2 regions of the Provencibacterium massiliense genome follow, and region 1 is predicted to be linked to the other one. Evidence: riboswitches for the same ligand, from Rfam matches in the RefSeq annotation. Region 1 holds a riboswitch; the other holds the start of a gene.
The links. A riboswitch is a leader RNA that binds a small molecule or an ion and turns the genes downstream of it on or off. The one in region 1 is predicted to bind cobalamin.
Positions count from the first base shown of each region.

Region 1 (4,971 bases):
CTTTGACCGCCAGTAACGATTTCTAACGATCCCCATCCGCCGGGGAGAGGATAAATTGGCGGCAAATTCCTTGCAAAACATCCCAGAAGAGGATATAATTAGAAAAAATTCTCCTCTTTTTCCGGCTTGTGGGAAAAGGTGGAGCTCCGAAAGCAAAAAACGGACCGTTAGAAATCGTTTCTAACGGTCCGTTTCAATTTTAATCGATTCTTTTTACAGGCAATCCCAGTCGCCGGCTAGAGCACCGGCAGCTCAAACCAGAAGGTGCTCCCCTTGCCGGGCGTGCTCTCCACCCCGTAGTCGGCGTGGTGCAGCTCCAATATGCCCCGCACGATCGAGAGCCCCAGCCCGCTGCCGACGGCGGCGCGCTTATGGGCCTTGTCCACCTTGTAGTACCGGTCCCAGATCAGCGGCAGCTCGTCAGCCGCGATCCCCGCGCCGTTGTCGATCACCTCGAGTCGCACCCTGCCCTCATGAACGGTCTGGCGCACGATGATGGACTTGTCCTCGCCGGTATAGTTGATGGCGTTGTTGATGAGGTTGTAAATTACCTGCGAGAGTCGCACCTCGTCGGCGTTCACCATCACTTCCGCACCGTAGTCGAAGCGGATCTGATAGCCCTCCTGCCCGGTCAGCTTGCCGTACCGCCCGATGATCTCGCGCACCAGCGCGGTCAGACTGAACTCGCCCGGGGCCAGTTCCTGGGTGCCGGACTGGAACTTGGAGATGTCCAGAACATCGCTGACCAGGGTGCTCAGGCGGTTGGCCTCGTCAATGATGATCTGCACATTCTCCGGGGTATTCTCCCCCGGCAGGTCGCGCATCACCTCGGCATAGCCGGTGATCATGGTCAAAGGGGTGCGCAGGTCGTGTGAGATGTTGGCGATCAGCTCGCGGCGCAGCTGCTCGACCTTGGAAAGCTCCTTGGCGGCGTAGTTGAGGGTGTCGCTCAGCTCGCTGACCTCGCGGTAGCCCCGCCCGCCAAAGCGGGTGTCGTAGCGGCCACGGGCCAGCTCCTTGGCGCTGTCGTTGATGGAGATGATGGGCTCTGCGACCCGCCGGGAGAGCAGCAGCGCGATAAAGAGCGAGAGCACGAGCAGGATGACCGTGATATAGCCGAGCTGGACGCGCAGGGTCTCCACCGTCGCATTGATCGGGGAGATAACCGAATTTAACAGGATGATCGCGTCGGTGCCGTCCGCGAAGGTGACGATCTCGGCGTGGATCATGCTGCGCATGACGACCTCCCGCTTCTTTTTATAGCCCCGGCGGTCCTTCTCCCAGTTCTCTTCCCCGCCGTCCCCGTCCTGCTTGTCGCGCATGGCCTCGTGCGGAGGAAGGACGAAATCGGTCGAAAAGGTCTCAAAGGCCGTCCCGCCGTTCCCCTCGGCCTTCTCGAAGCACTGCTCCACGAGCGCCTGGGCCGGGAGCTTGTGGATCATGCAGTCCGGGCGGATGTCCACCGAATAGAGCTCCTCCCCCTGTGTGGAGAGAATCCTCACACAGATGTCGTCCCGGTTGGCAATCCCCTCGAGGTAGGATTGCAGGTCGCTGTCGTCAATATTCTTGGCTATGCTTTCGGAGGCGCTTTTGATCGCTCGGGTTTTGATCGCCTGGTAGAAGCTGTCCAGAAAAACGATCTGGAAGAGCCAGAGCAGCACCAGCAGCGCCCCGACAAAGGCGCTGAGATAGGCGAACACCTTCCATTTGATGCTGAGCTCTTTTCGCTTATTCTTCAAAACGGTATCCCACCCCTCGCAGCGTGACGATATGGCCGCTGTAGCCGCCGAGCGTGCGGCGCAGCAGCTTGATGTGGGTGTCGAGCGTGCGGTCGTCCCCATAGAAATCATAGCCCCACACGTCGCTGATCAGCTTTTCGCGCGTCAGGGCGATCCCGCGGTTCTTGACCATGTAAAAGAGCAGGTCATATTCCTTGGGGGACATGTCTACACGCTCCGAGTCGATGGTCACCACCCGCCCGGTAAAGTCCACCGTCAGCCCGCCGATCGAAACGATTTCCCGCTGCGGCTCCCCGTCCCCCCGCGCGCTGCGCTTTAGGATGGCCGAAACGCGCATCATCAGCTCCTTGGGCGAAAAGGGCTTGACCACATAGTCGTCCACCCCCAGCTCGAAGCCGTGGATTTTGTCGTATTCCTCACCGCGCGCCGAGAGCATCAGCACCGGGGTGTCGCAGAACTTGCGGATCTCCCGGCAGGCAGAAAAGCCGTCGAGCTCGGGCATCATCACGTCCATGATGATGATGTCGAACGCTTCGCTGCGGCAGACCTCCACCGCCTCCATCCCGTCCTGTGCCTCGCTGACCTCGTGCCCCTCGAACACCGCGTATTTTTTGATCATGGTACGAATTTTCTCTTCGTCGTCCACCACCAGGATCCTGTACATGTCATCCCTCCGCCACAACTCTGTCCTTTTCTGATGATACCATAATTCATTATAAAAAGCGACTGTGACGGATTTGTGATGAAACCGTGAAAACTGGCCAAAAAACCGCGGCGCGCTTCTGGCGCGGATTGACAAGGGTGCAGCGCGATGCTATACTGTCCCTGAACTGAATAGCGGGAATGGGCCATGGAAGCTGGGTGAGAATCCCACGCAAGGCCGTTGCTGTATTTCGCCGTCGTTTCCGGCATGCGCCACTGAAATCTTTTTGGGAAGGCGCCGGTCACGGCATCCGATTATGGATGCAAGCGATAAGCCAGAATACTTGCCTGTTCCCGGCCGCGCAAAGCGGCACGTGCAGCCCTGCGGACACCGGGGTCCTGGACATATGTGAGGCATACCGAGGGTATGTCTTCTATCTGTGCTCAGACCAAGCGCCTGCGGGGGATCCGCGGGCGCTTTTTATTGCCCTTTCGCGGGCCGTCTGTCCGGCCCGCCGGCAAATAGGCTAAGGAGCTTGAAAGAAAGGAACGAATAGAAAATGAAGAAGAACGTCAAAAAGATCACCGCTTTGATCCTGGCCCTTTCCATGTCCCTGCTGGCCATGGCGGGCTGCTCCGGCACCCAAGCGGATTCCTCAAGTGAAAGCGGGGCTCCCGAGGCGGGCCCGGCCGCCGGGAGCGAGGAGGAGAGCTCCTCCACCGCCGAATCCTCCGCCGCTGCGGACAAGGCCCTGCTGGTGGTCAGCTTCGGCACCAGCTACAACGACAACCGCGACCTGACCATCGGCGGGGTCGAAAACGCGCTGCAACAGGCGTTCCCCGAATATGAGGTGCGCCGCGCGTTCACCAGCCAGATCATCATCGACAAGCTGAAGGAGCGCGACGGCCTGTCCATCGACAATGTGACCGAGGCGATGGACCGCCTGGTCGCCGACGGCGTTCGGGAGGTCGTGGTGCAGCCCACCCATGTGATGAGCGGCTATGAATACGACGACGTCGTCGCCGAGGTCACCCCCTATCAGGACAAGTTTGATTCCCTCAAAGTCGGCCGGCCGCTGCTGGATGCCGACGCGGACTACGACGAGCTTGCCGCCGCCATCACCGCTGCGACGAAGGAGTATGACGCCGAGGGCACCGCCATCGTGTTCATGGGCCACGGCACCGAGCACGAGGCCAACGCCGCCTATGCGAAGCTCCAGGAGCACATAAGCGCCGCCGGCCACGGCAATTACTTTATCGGCACGGTCGAGGCCACGCCTTCTCTTGACGACGTTCTGGCGCTCGTCAAAGACTCCGGCGCCGGCAAGATCGTCCTCCTGCCGCTGATGATCGTTGCGGGCGACCACGCCAACAACGACATGGCGGGCGATGAGGAGGGCTCCTGGAAAAATGTCTTCGAGCAGGAGGGCTTCGAGGTCGAGTGCGTCCTCAAGGGCCTCGGCCAGTACGAGTCGGTTCAGAAGATGTTCGTTACGCACGCAAAGGCGCTGATTGCAAAGTAACCGCCGGCGCCCGGGCACCCCGCGAACGGCTTTGACAACCGCGCCGCGACGGGGTAAAATACAAACAACGATATTTGAACATTTTTCGGCAAATTGCCGCCTTATAAGGAGAACGTCTGCATGAAAAAAAGTCATATCCTGCTGGCCGCCCTGCTGGCTTGTATCCTCGCCGCCGGGTGCTCCCCCAAGACCCCGGCCCCCGAGGGCGCGCCGAGCGCGCCGGTTTCGAGCGCAGAGAGCGCCAATGAGAGCGGGGCGGACGCCTCCTCAGAGAGCGAGAGCCAGCCCGCCGAAGAGGAAAAACCGGAGCCGGTCTACGCCAGCCAGATCAAAGAGGGTACATACAAAATCGAGGTCTCGTCCAGCTCGTCGATGTTCCGCATCGTCGATGCGCAGCTCACCGTGGCAGGCGCAGAGATGTCGGCCCTGCTGACCCTCAGCGGCACCGGCTATGAAAAGCTCTACCCCGGCACCGCCGAGCAGGCGCTCGCCGACACGGACGAGAAGTGCATCTACTTCGTGGAAAACGAGGAGGGCAAGTACACCTATCAAGTGCCGGTCCCGGCGCTGAACGTGGAAGTCGACTGCGCCGCATGGAGTATCCGCAAGGAGCAGTGGTACGACCGCACCCTGGTGTTCCAGTCCTATTTGATCCCACAGGAGGCGGTTTCCGAAAGCGTCTCCTGCCCCACTCTTCCGGATGGGCAGTACACGGTACAGGTAACCCTTGCGGGCGGTACCGGCCGCACGTCGGTGGAGTCCCCGGCCGCCCTCCGCATCGAAGGCGGCAAGGCGGTCGCCACCCTCGTGTGGAGCAGCCCCTACTATGAATTCATGAAGGTGGACGGCACCACTTATAACCCCTTGGGCGAGGGTGGGAATTCCACCTTCGAGATCCCCGTCACGCTGGACGAGGATATGGCGGTCAGCGCCCAGACCGTCGCCATGAGCCAGCCGCACGAGATCGAATACACCCTGCACTTCGATTCGGCGACCCTGGAGCCGGCGGCGCAGTGATGAAAAGGATACGGTTTCTTGCCCTCGCGCTTGCCGCCGCGCTGGCATTT
Region 1 covers NZ_FWCH01000012.1:964,033-969,003, forward strand. The annotation lists gene B5477_RS09695 (sensor histidine kinase) at 237-1,739, opposite strand; gene B5477_RS09700 (response regulator transcription factor) at 1,729-2,403, opposite strand; cobalamin riboswitch at 2,568-2,747, shown strand; gene B5477_RS09705 (sirohydrochlorin cobaltochelatase) at 2,942-3,904, shown strand; gene B5477_RS09710 (hypothetical protein) at 4,025-4,921, shown strand; gene B5477_RS09715 (ABC transporter substrate-binding protein) at 4,921-4,971, shown strand, end outside.

Region 2 (4,971 bases), 480 kb from region 1:
GCTATGAGGCCAAAAAGCTGGATTCCATGGTGGACGAAACGGTAAGGCTCCTTTTTGCGAGAATCAAGGCAGTCCCGGCAAAAAGCTTTATCTCGCGGCAGTTAGAGAAACAATTGGGCCAAAATGAAGAGCGGCTCAAACGGGTGCGAAAAGAAAATACAAAAGCCTCCGTAGAGCTTGAATCCTACAAATCCGAGGTTTTGAAGGTTATTCGGGGAACAAGCTCCTTTAGCCGGGAGCTGTTGAGAGAACTGATCGAGAAGTCTGAAAAGCAAGTTCAAGAAACAAGGACGAAGATCGAAGAGATTGAAAAGACGGCGGCTGATCTTGCTGGTGCCATAGCCCGAGCGAACGAGCAGTATCATCAAGTGCTTGACTGGTCGGAGCTCTACGACAAGAGCACGACAGAAGCTAAGAAGATGATCCTTGCCCAACTGATCGACCGGGTGACGATCAAGAAGGGGTATCAGCTGGATATCGCGTTCAGCGTGAGCTATGAGCAATTTATGGAGGTGTGTAAAACAAGGGAGAAAAAGGCGCAAATAGAGCAGGAGCAGCCCACTCCCAAAAAGAAAAAGAATCTTGAAATGGTTCGGTAAAAGGAACCCCCGAGGAAGTATCTGCTTCCTCGGGGGTTCTCCTCCATAGTGAAAATGTGTCCCATTGTGGGACACATTTTGGAGTGGTACACAGTGTTGGCATAGGAGTTCTCAATTTAGGGGTTCAGACCCCAAAAACAAGGATGGAAAAGCCTTCAAGGTATCCTGATACCTTGAAGGCGGCTCAGAGGTCCAAATTTGGGGTCTAGACCCCATTTGCGGGAGCGCAAAATGCGTTTTTTGATCCCAGCTTAGGGTAAAGGAAAACACCTGCGAAACCATTAAGATTTCACAGGTGCTTGGTGGAGACGAAGAGGATCGAACTCTCGACCTTACGGATGCGAACCGTACGCTCTCCCAGCTGAGCTACGCCCCCAGATTTGATGTGATTCGGTTTTTGTGGGGCGTGGCATAGAACTGCCGCCTTCGCTCTCCCAGCTGAGCTACGCCCCCAGATTTGATGTGATTCGGTTTTTGCAGGGCGTGGCATAGAACTGCCGCCTTCGCTCTCCCAGCTGAGCTACGCCCCCAGATTTGATGTGATTCGGTTTTTGCGGGGCGTGGCATAGAACTGCCGCCTTCGCTCTCCCAGCTGAGCTACGCCCCCACAGCAAAAATTATTATATCATAATGAGTCGGAGTATGCAAGAGGTTCAAAGGAAAAAATATTTAAAATTCTTTCTATATCGTTAAAAGAGCAATCCGGTACGATACATATTGTTTTTGCGTCGAATCATGCTTGACAACCCTTCGGGATTAGACTAAAATTTTAAATGGTTCAGTCCGGATATGGATTGGGGGAAGACGGGTGAAATTCCCGCGCAGGTCCGCTGCTGTGATTGCCCAGCCTCGTTCCAAAATGCCACTGGGATTTCCCGGGAAGGCGGGAGGAGGCGCGAAAGGCTAAGCCAGAATATCCCGCCCATATTTTATGCATACCTCTCTGCGGGAATCCGGAGTGTGTGGCGAAAGGCTGGTTAAGGCCTTTTTTTGGTGTTTCGCCGTCCGATTGCCCAAGGTATTTGGGCCGGGCGGCTTTATTATTTGTCGGAAGGGGTAGCTTATGCCCGTCAAGGAGTTGCGCCATGGATACACCACCGGCACCTGTGCGGCCGCAGCGGCAAAGGCGGCGGCCCTTCTTCTGCTTACGGGGGAGGCGTCCGCCGAAATTTGTCTGCCGCTCCCGGGCGGCGGACAGGTCATCCTTCCGGTCTGCAGTGCCGTGTTGGAGGACCAATCGGCCGGTTGTGCGGTGCGCAAGGACAGCGGCGACGACCCCGATGTGACCGACGGCGTCCTGGTTTTCGCGGAGGTTTCGAGGATCCCCACCGGCTTTACAGTCGACGGGGGAGAAGGAATCGGACGGGTAACGAAAGCCGGGCTGTCCTGCCCGGTCGGCAGTGCGGCGATCAACCCGGTGCCCCGCCAAATGATCACGCGCTCCCTCGAGGAAGCCGCTGGGAAGGCCGACTACAGAGGCGGTCTTGCGGCAATCATTTCAATCCCGGGCGGGGAGGCGCTCGCGCACAGGACCTATAACCCCCGCCTCGGGATCGAGGGCGGCCTCTCAATACTGGGCACGAGCGGGATCGTGGAGCCAATGAGCGAACGCGCCCTGATCGACACCATCCATGTGGAGATGGACGTGCTGCGCGCGGCGGGCGTGAGGACCCTGATCCTTACACCGGGAAATTATGGGGAAACCTTCCTGCGTGAGAAGCTGGGATTTGATCTTGGCCGGGCGGTCAAGTGCTCAAACTTTGTCGGTGAGGCGCTGGATTATGCTGTCCAGCTCGGCTTTGCCGGAATTCTGCTCGTCGGGCATATGGGGAAGCTGTGCAAGCTCGCGGGCGGGATCATGAACACCCATTCCCACGTCGCGGACGCCCGCATGGAGCTGATTGGAGTCCATGCCGCCCTCTGCGGTGCCGGGCGGGAAGTAGTCGAGAAGATCATGGACAGCCTCACTACCGACGAGGCGGTGCGGATTCTGGATGAAGCGGAGATAAAAGACGAGGCGCTGCGCTCGCTGACCGGCCGGGTCGAATACCATTTGAAAGCAAGGGTGGGGGAAGACATTCCCACAGGGGCGATCCTCTTTTCCAACCGGTACGGCGTCCTCGGCCGGACGGCGCTGGCGGACGCCCTTTGCAGGCAGATCAGACGGGAGGAGAGAGCATGATGAAGGGAACGGGAACACTCTATGGCGTGGGGGTCGGCCCGGGAGATCCGCGGCTGCTCACCTTCCGCGCGGCGGAGATCATTTGCGGCAGCCCCGTGTTGGCGGTGCCCGGCTCGGGCTCGGATTCCAGGGCCGCCTATGAGATCGCGAAGGCCGCCCTGCCGCAGGTCGGGAGGAAAGAGCTGTTGATCCTCTCCATGCCGATGGTTAAGGATGCGGACGAATTGGAACGCAGCCACAACCGCGCGGCCCTACAGCTTGCAGAGCGCCTGCAAGCCGGACAGGATGTCGCCTTCCTAACCCTGGGGGACCCGAGCATCTATTCCACCTACGCCTACCTGCACCGGCGGGTGCAAAAGATGGGCTTTGCGGTAGAGATGATCCCCGGGGTGTCCTCGTTTTGTGCGGCGGCGGCGAAGCTGGGGGAGGCGCTGGTTTCGGGCGGGGAGGCGCTGCACCTGCTCCCCGCCTCCTACGGCGTCAAAGAGGGCCTTTGCCTCGGCGGCACCCGCGTGCTGATGAAGGCAGGGCGCGAGCTGCCCGAGGTGCTGCATCTGCTGCACGAGCGGGGAGAGAGGGCCATGCTGGTACAAAATTGCGGGATGGAAAACGAGCGGGTTTGCCGCCGGTTGGAGGGAAAGGTCCCGCCAGACTACTTCACCATCCTGATCGTGAAGGAGGAAGGGGAATGATCCATTTTGTCGGCGCCGGGCCCGGCGCGCCGGACCTGATCACGGTGCGCGGGCAGAGGCTGGTGCGGCAGGCGGATGTGATCGTCTATGCGGGTTCGCTGGTCAACGAGGAAATCCTCAAAGAGGCGAAGGCGGGGTGCGCAATCTACAACAGCGCCTCGATGACCCTCGAGGAGGTGCTCGAGGTGCTGCTAAAGGCTGAGCGCACCGGGCGAAGCGCCGTGCGCCTGCACACCGGCGACCCCTGCCTTTATGGGGCCATCCGCGAGCAGATGGACGCCCTCGAAAGAGAGGGAATCGAATATGACTATACGCCGGGGGTCAGTTCGTTCTGCGCCGCGGCCGCGGCGCTGGAGGCGGAATATACCCTGCCTGGGGTCTCCCAGACGGTGATCATCACCCGCCTGGCGGGGCGCACCCCGGTGCCGCAGGCGGAGAATCTGGAGAGCCTTGCTTCGCATCGGGCGAGCATGGTGGTCTTTCTCAGTGTCAAGGAGACGGGGGAGGTCTGCCGCCAGCTGATCGAGGGCGGATATCCGCCCGACACCCCGGCGGCGATCGTCTATAAGGCGAGCTGGCCGCAGGAGAAGACGGTGCGCGGGACCCTCGATACCCTGCCCGCGCTCGCTGCACAGGAGGGGATCGAAAAGACCGCGCTGATCACGGTGGGCGGTTTTTTAGGGGGAGAATACGAGCGCTCGAAGCTCTACGACCCCTCCTTTTCACATGGCTGCCGGCAGGCGCAAAAAGATTGATCGCGGGGGAGGGAGAGCGGATGAAGCTGCGCATGCTCGCCTTTACCGGCCGGGGGGCGCGGCTTTGCCGCGCCCTCGCTACAGCGCTGGCCGGGACCGGATATGACTGCGAAGCCTTTGCGGGCGGCCGCGCCGCCCGCGAGGCGGGGATGCCGCCGCTGCCCGGAAGCCTGCAGGACTTCGCGGGACAAGCCTTCCGGGAGTGCGGGGGACTGATCTTCGTCGGCGCGTGCGGGATCGCGGTGCGCGCCATCGCACCCCATCTGCGGGATAAGTTTACCGACCCGGCGGTGCTGGTAATAGATGACAGGGGACGGTATGTCATCCCTCTCCTCAGCGGACACGTTGGGGGAGCCAACGAGTTGGCGAAGACCGTGGCCGGAGCGCTCGGCGCCACCCCGGTGATCACCACCGCCACCGACGTGAACGATCTCTTTTCGGTGGATGCTTGGGCGAAGCGCGAGGATCTCCATCTTGCCGGGCGGCAGGCCGCAAAGGAAGTGTCCGCGCGGCTTTTAGACTGCAAAGAGGTTTTCCTTTACAGCGATTTTGCAATCGATGGCCCGCTTCCCGGCGGTGTCGTTCTCTCGGATAAGGGGGAGTGCGGGATCTGCCTCTCCCTGGATGAAAATAAAAATCCCTTTTCCTGTACGCTGAACCTGGTCCCCCGCCTGGTCACGGCCGGGATCGGCTGCCGCAAGGGGACTTCGGGCCGGCAGATCGAGGAGCAGGTATGCGCGGCG
Region 2 covers NZ_FWCH01000012.1:487,942-492,912, forward strand. The annotation lists gene B5477_RS07365 (recombinase family protein) at 1-599, shown strand, start outside; tRNA gene B5477_RS07370 (tRNA-Ala) at 900-975, opposite strand; cobalamin riboswitch at 1,358-1,539, shown strand; gene cbiD (cobalt-precorrin-5B (C(1))-methyltransferase CbiD) at 1,663-2,781, shown strand; gene cobI (precorrin-2 C(20)-methyltransferase) at 2,778-3,473, shown strand; gene cobM (precorrin-4 C(11)-methyltransferase) at 3,470-4,228, shown strand; gene B5477_RS07390 (cobalt-precorrin 5A hydrolase) at 4,249-4,971, shown strand, end outside.
Region 2: linked by a shared signal. The riboswitch ahead of cbiD (cobalt-precorrin-5B (C(1))-methyltransferase CbiD) and the one ahead of B5477_RS09705 (sirohydrochlorin cobaltochelatase) in region 1 are both predicted to bind cobalamin.